2 regions of the Pseudomonas triclosanedens genome follow, and region 1 is predicted to be linked to the other one. Evidence: predicted binding sites of a transcription regulator. Region 1 holds the regulator's gene; the other holds the start of a gene.
The links. Region 1 encodes sigma-54, which starts transcription at its own class of promoters, with help from an activator protein. Its sites were predicted from a motif close to ANTGGCATNNANNTTGCTNT; they were not measured.
Positions count from the first base shown of each region.

Region 2: flgB (flagellar basal body rod protein FlgB) is a predicted target of sigma-54. The motif match lies at 2,442-2,461, and genes of this name have one in related genera.

Region 1 is NZ_CP113432.1:1,165,823-1,169,284, reverse strand. It holds gene lptB (LPS export ABC transporter ATP-binding protein) at 1-396, shown strand, start outside; gene OU419_RS05505 (RNA polymerase factor sigma-54) at 635-2,137, shown strand; gene hpf (ribosome hibernation-promoting factor, HPF/YfiA family) at 2,216-2,524, shown strand; gene ptsN (PTS IIA-like nitrogen regulatory protein PtsN) at 2,535-3,002, shown strand; gene rapZ (RNase adapter RapZ) at 3,005-3,462, shown strand, end outside.
Region 2 is NZ_CP113432.1:2,075,954-2,079,415, reverse strand. It holds gene OU419_RS09790 (flagellar hook protein FlgE) at 1-734, opposite strand, end outside; gene flgD (flagellar hook assembly protein FlgD) at 831-1,523, opposite strand; gene flgC (flagellar basal body rod protein FlgC) at 1,540-1,989, opposite strand; gene flgB (flagellar basal body rod protein FlgB) at 1,995-2,402, opposite strand; gene cheR (protein-glutamate O-methyltransferase CheR) at 2,761-3,462, opposite strand, start outside.

The DNA.
Region 1 (3,462 bases):
CGCGCCGGTCGCCAGGAAGCACTGGAAAGCCTGCTCGAGGAGTTCCACATCCACCACATCCGCGACAACCTCGGCATGAGCCTGTCCGGTGGCGAACGCCGTCGAGTGGAAATCGCCCGAGCCCTGGCCAGCTCGCCGAAGTTCATCCTGCTGGACGAACCCTTCGCTGGTGTCGACCCGATTTCCGTGGGCGATATCAAGCAGATCATCCATCACCTCAAGGCCAAGGGTATCGGTGTGCTGATCACCGACCACAACGTCCGTGAGACCCTGGACATCTGCGAAACGGCATACATCGTCAACGACGGTCAACTGATCGCCGAAGGCAGCGCCGAGAGCATCCTCGCCAACGACCTGGTGAAGGAAGTGTACCTGGGGCACGAGTTCCGCCTTTGACCCCAAGGCCGTCGCCAGGCGGCGTTCCCCGCTTTTCACACGACCCGGGACCTCACCCGGTGTCGCGCTTCGTGCCGCGCCCGGCCAGGCGGAATGCGGGGTTGTAACGAAAGGTCGACAGCCCCTAGGCAAAGCGCCCAAACTCAGGCATATAATTTGCTTCCTCGCGGCACCCCGGTGTCCGTAGTCGTGGATATGGCGCGCTTCGCGCCAGCGAACAAGGTGCCTAGTTCCAGCCATGAAACCATCGCTCGTCCTCAAGATGGGCCAGCAGCTGACGATGACTCCGCAGCTGCAACAGGCCATCCGACTGCTCCAGCTCTCGACACTGGACCTCCAACAGGAAATCCAGGAAGCCCTGGAGTCCAACCCGATGCTGGAGCGCCAGGAAGAAGGCGACGACTACGACAACAGTGATCCCCTGGCCGACGGTGACGACAGCCCCCCTTCCAGCGCCAGCGGCAATTCTCAGGACAGCTACCAGGAAAGCACCGCCCCCAACGCCGACAGCCTCGACGAGGACCAGTGGGCCGAACGCATTCCCAACGAACTGCCTGTCGACACTGCCTGGGAAGACATATATCAGACCAGTGCCAGCAGCCTGCCCAGCAACGATGATGACGAGTGGGATTTCACCTCCCGCACCTCCGCCGGCGAAAGCCTGCAAAGCCATCTGCTCTGGCAACTGAACCTGGCTCCGATGTCCGACACCGATCGCCTGATCGCCCTGAGCATCATCGACGGCATCAACGACGACGGCTATCTCGAAGAATCCCTCGACGACATCATCTCCTCCCTCGACCCGGAACTGGGCGTGGAGATGGACGAAGTGGAAGTCGTCCTGCGCCGCGTGCAGCAACTCGAACCCGCCGGCGTCGGCGCTCGCAACCTGCGCGAATGCCTGCTTCTGCAGCTTCGCCAGATGCCGGCCAATACCTACCTGCTGGCCGAAGCGCTGAAACTGGTCTCCGACCACCTCGACCTGCTGGGCAGCCGCGACTACAGCCAACTGATGCGCCGTATGAAGCTCAAGGAAGATGAGCTGCGCGAAACCATCGAACTGATCCAGTCGCTGCACCCGCGCCCCGGCTCGCAGATCGAGTCCGGCGAAGCCGAATACGTGGTGCCCGACGTCATCGTTCGCAAGCATAACGAACGCTGGCTGGTGGAACTGAACCAGGAAGCGGTGCCGCGCCTGCGGGTCAACTCGCAGTACGCCGGCCTGGTGCGCCGCGCCGACTCCAGCGCGGACAACACCTTCATGCGCAACCAGTTGCAGGAAGCGCGCTGGTTCATCAAGAGCCTGCAGAGCCGCAACGAAACGCTGATGAAGGTGGCAACTCAAATCGTCGAGCATCAGCGTGGCTTCCTCGAGTACGGAGAAGAGGCCATGAAGCCGCTGGTCCTGCACGATATCGCCGAAGCCGTGGGCATGCACGAGTCGACCATCTCGCGCGTCACTACGCAGAAATTCATGCACACGCCGCGTGGCATCTTCGAGCTGAAGTACTTCTTCTCCAGCCACGTCAGCACCTCCGAAGGTGGCGAGTGCTCCTCCACCGCGATCCGCGCGATCATCAAGAAACTGGTCGCGGCTGAAAGTCCGAAAAAGCCATTGAGTGACAGCAAGATCGCTGGTTTACTGGAGGCACAGGGCATTCAAGTGGCACGTCGCACCGTCGCCAAGTACCGGGAGTCCTTAGGGATTGCTCCCTCCAGCGAACGCAAGCGACTGGTATGACGTTGACCCACGCCAAGGTGTTCCGGCGGCAGGCCCCATAACCTGCCACTTACACACGGGCAATAAGGAGAAAGCGGTATGCAAGTCAACATCAGTGGACATCAACTGGATGTGACCGACGCCCTGCGCGACTACGTCGTCGAAAAACTCGGCAGACTGGAGCGCCACTTCGACAAGATAACCAATGTTCAGGTCATCATGGAGGTCGAGAAACTGAAGCAGAAAATCGAAGCCACCCTCCACATCGCCGGCGGCGAAGTGGTGGCCTGTGCTGAACATGAAGACATGTACGCGGCCATCGACCTGCTCACCGACAAGCTCGACCGCCAACTGATCAAGCACAAGGAAAAATACCTCGAGCGCCAACAGGGTGTTGGTGTTCGTTAACCCTCTCCCTATGATTCGACTCGAGCAAATCCTGACCCCCGGCCGTTCCCTGGTGAACGTGCCGGGCGGCAGCAAGAAACGCGTACTCGAACAAATCGCCAACCTGGTGGCTCGCGAGCTGCCAGGTTTCGATGCGCAAGACATCTTCGAAAACCTGGTGGCTCGGGAGCGCCTGGGCTCCACCGGTTTCGGCAATGGCATTGCCATTCCCCATTGCCGCCTCCCTGGCTGCCAATCGCCCATCAGTGCCATTCTCCACCTGGATTCCCCGGTCGACTTCGACGCTCTCGACGGCGCCCCGGTAGACCTGGTGTTCGTCCTGCTGGTACCTGAAGCCGCCACCGAGGAGCATCTGGAGCTGCTTCGGCAGATCGCCTCCATGCTCGACCGTTCCGACGTCCGTGACCGTCTGCGCCACGCCGCCAACGGCGAGGAACTGTACCGGATCGTCGTGGACTTCCAGAACAACGGGCACTGATCATGCGCCTGATCATCGTCAGTGGAAGATCCGGCTCGGGCAAGAGCACCGCGCTCAATGTGCTCGAAGACAGCGGCTTCTACTGCATCGATAACCTGCCGGCCAGCCTGCTTCCAGACCTGGCGCAACGTGCGCTGCTCCATACGGAACTGCTGCAGCCGCAGGTCGCCGTTTCCATCGATGCACGCAACCTGCCCAGCCAGCTGCAACGCTTCCCAGAGCTGCTGCAGGAAGCCCGCGACAAGCATATCCAGTGTGACGTTCTGTACCTCGATGCGGACGATGAAACCCTGCTCAAGCGTTTCTCAGAGACGCGCCGTCGCCACCCACTGACCACCGACACGCGCTCGCTGGCCGAGGCCATCGCCGACGAGAGCAACCTCCTGGCGCCAATCGCTGACCTCGCCGATCTCAAGCTCAACACTACGCACCTGAACCTCTATCAGTTGCGCGACGTGCT
Region 2 (3,462 bases), 910 kb from region 1:
GCACCCGCTGCGCCGGCAGCGGTGGTCGCCGCGGTGATGGCGGTGGCGTCGTCGGTCGGGTTGGCCGGGTTACGGCCATCCACCAGCACGTTCATGGTCCAACTGTTCGCACCGGTCTTGGTGAAGTACTGCGTCAGCACGTGGGCATTGCCCTGGCTGTCGTAGATGTTCACCGAGGTCGAGGAGTTATAGGTAGTCGGGTCGGCAGCGTTGAACGGCGTGACCGTCGGCGTGGTGTTGGTCGAGTTCAGGTTGAAGGTCTGGGTGATCTGGGTGGTGGCCTTCGGCGCCTGGTTGGAGGTTTCGATGCGCAGGTCGCCGACCACGCCGTTCTGCAACTGCCCCTGGGCATTCACCGGATAGCCCTGCAGACGGTAGCCGTTGTTGTCGACCACGAAACCATTCTTGTCGGTACCGAAGTAGCCGGCACGGGTGTAGTTGATCGAACCGTTGTTGCTGGTGACGAAGAAGCCGTTGCCGTTGATCGCCATGTCCAGCGCGTTCTGCGTGGAATCGATGGTGCCCTGGTTGAACAGTTGCGAGACATTGGACAGCAGTACGCCGCTACCGACCGGGTTCTTGCCGGTACCCAGCACGGAGGCGGCATAGACATCGGAGAACTCCGAGCGCGACTGTTTGAAGCCGACGGTGCTGGCGTTGGCGATGTTGTTGCCGGTGGTGTTCAGGTCGCTGGAAGCGGCCTTGATGCCACTGAGTCCGATATTGAAAGACATGCTTTTCTCCTTGTCGGTGTCGCCGACTCGAATCTGTTCACGAGCTTCTGTGCGCCCATTGGGCCGCGCTGGCTCGAAGGCTCCCGGCCTGGTCCGTTACTGACCGATGATCTGCACTTTGGACAGGCCGATGCTGCCCAGCCCGGCGAGATTCAGCGTCAGCTCGCCGCCGTTCTGCCCGAGGGTCACGCTGTCGACGTTGGCCGGCAGGAAGGTGGTCAGGCCGTAGGTCTGGCCTTCGTAGTTGGTCTGCGCCTCGAACTTGTAGCGTCCAGGCGGCATGAGGTTGCCGCTGGAGTCCTTGCCGTCCCACATGAAGTTGACGTTGCCGGCGGTCTGCTGGCCCATCTCGACGCGGTTCACCAGAGTGCCCTTGTCGTCATAGATGTTGACCCAACTGTTGGCCGTGGAAATCGGCAGGGTGTAGGTGCCCTTGAAGGTCTCGGCGGTATCCACCATCGACTTGTCCGTCGGCACGATGACCTTGCGCCCCACCAGCGACGAGGCCTGCAGGGCCTGGGACGACTGGTAGTTGGAGAGGATGCTGTCCATGCTGCTGTTCAGCGACTGGATGCCTTCCACAGTACTGAACTGCGCGAGCTGGGCGATGAACTCGCCGTTTTCCTGGGGCGACATCGGGTCCTGGTTGTTCATCTGCGCCACCAGCAACTTGAGGAACTCGTCCTTGCCAAGGTTGTTCTTGCCGGTGGTGCCGCTGCTCTGGTTCTTGACCGAGTACTGATCCAGTACGGAGTTGGCGCCGTTGATGCTGCTGTTATCGATGCTCATCGTGCTTCCTCAGCGCTTACTGACCCAGGGTCAGGACCTTCTGCATCATTTGCTTGGCGGTGTTCATCATTTCCGCGTTGGTCTGGAACGCGCGACTGGCGGAGATCATGTCGGCCATCTCCTCCACCACGTTGACGTTCGGGTAGTACACGTAGCCGTTGGCATCCGCCGACGGATGATTCGGCTCGTAGCGCGGAATCAGCGAGCTCTGGTCTTCGATCACGCCCAGCACCTGCACGCCGGAGCCGGACTGGTCGGTATCGGCGAACAGCGAACCCTGGCCGCCGATGCCACCCTGGGCCTGCTGGAACATGGTGGAGAACACCGGGTGCCGCGCGCGGTAGGTCTTGTCCACGCTGGAGGAAACGGTCTCGGCGTTGGCGATGTTCGAGGCAGTGGTGTTCAGACGGGTGGTCTGGGCACTCATGCCGGTACCGGCGATGTTGAAGACACTGGCGAGCGACATGGCGATTACTCCCCGCGCAGGGCGTTCATCAGCCCTTTGAATTTGTTGTTGAGGAAGGTGAAGGAGGCCTGGAACTGCACGGAGTTCTCCGCGTAGCTGGCCTGCTCGATCTGCTCATCCACGGTGTTCTGGTCGATCGAAGGCTGGAACGGCGTGCGGTACTTCAGAACGTCTTCGCCCATGCCGAAGCCTTCGGCGGCGATGTGGCGCTCATTGGTACGAGCGGCGTTGAAGGTGCCGTGCTTCGCCTTGTCCGACTGGGCAGCCAGCACCGAAGCGAAATCCAGGTCACGCGCCTTGAAGTTCGGCGTGTCGGCGTTGGCCAGGTTGTTGGCCAGCACTTCAGCGCGCTGGGAGCGGAAGCTCAGCGCTTGCTGGTGGATACCGAGGGCTTTGTCGAAGCTGATGCTCATGGTCGCGAACCTGTTTGCCGGTGTGGGCTTGCCAACACTTCAGCAAGGTGCGTGCCAAAATATAAAATCCTTTTATTTCAATGAGTTGAGAGCAATCAGAGAGCGGCAAGGGGCGGCAAACAGCGGCAAGCGGCAACCGCTTTCCCATTGCCGGCGGCAAGCCTTGCCGCCCTTTTGCCCGGGGTGCGGCAACGCGAATCGCGCACAAAGCACGCTCCAAAGCAGCAGCGTCACGGCAGCCTGCCAGGATGACATGGAGCGGAGCGACACCCATCGAGCATCGCCCGGACCGTGCGATAGGTAGAGCAGGCGGCGGACGATGCTATCGAGGAGAGGAAAGGCAGCAGCGACCTGCCGATCACTTGGCCTTGTAGATGATGCCCGGGCTGCACTGGACCATCTGGTAATGATCCGGCAGGGCATTGAGCGCTTCGGAAGCGCCAAGGAACAGGTAACCCCCGGGTTTGAGCGTCGCATGGATACGCAGCAGGATGTCGCGCTTCACCTCGGCAGAGAAGTAGATCAGCACGTTGCGGCAGAACACCATGTCGAACTTGCCGAGAGTGGCGTAACTGTCCAGCAGGTTCAGCGCCCGGAACTCCACGCGGCTCTTGATCGCCGGCTTGACCGTCCAGCGCCCCGGCGTCTTCTGGTCGAAGTAGCGGGTCAGACGCTCCTGGGACAAGCCGCGGCCAATGGCCAGGCTGTCGTACTCACCTGCACGGCAGGCATTGAGCATGGAGCCGGAAAGATCGGTGGCGACGATCTGCACGCCAGCCTTGAGCTGGCCGAGGTTGGTCCGCTCGAACTCGTCGATGGCCATCGACAGCGAGTACGGCTCCTGCCCCGAGGAGCAGGCGGCCGACCAGATGCGCAGGCGCTGGTTCGGCGAAGCCTTGATCATCTCGGGCAGCACCCGGTTCTTCAGGACTTCGAAAGGATAGGTATCGCGAAACCACAGGGTTTCGTTGGTGGTCATCGCATCCACCACCTGCTCGCGCAACTGGCTGCGGCCCTGGACCTTCTGCACCAGTTCCCCGAGGGACTTGATGCCTTGCTG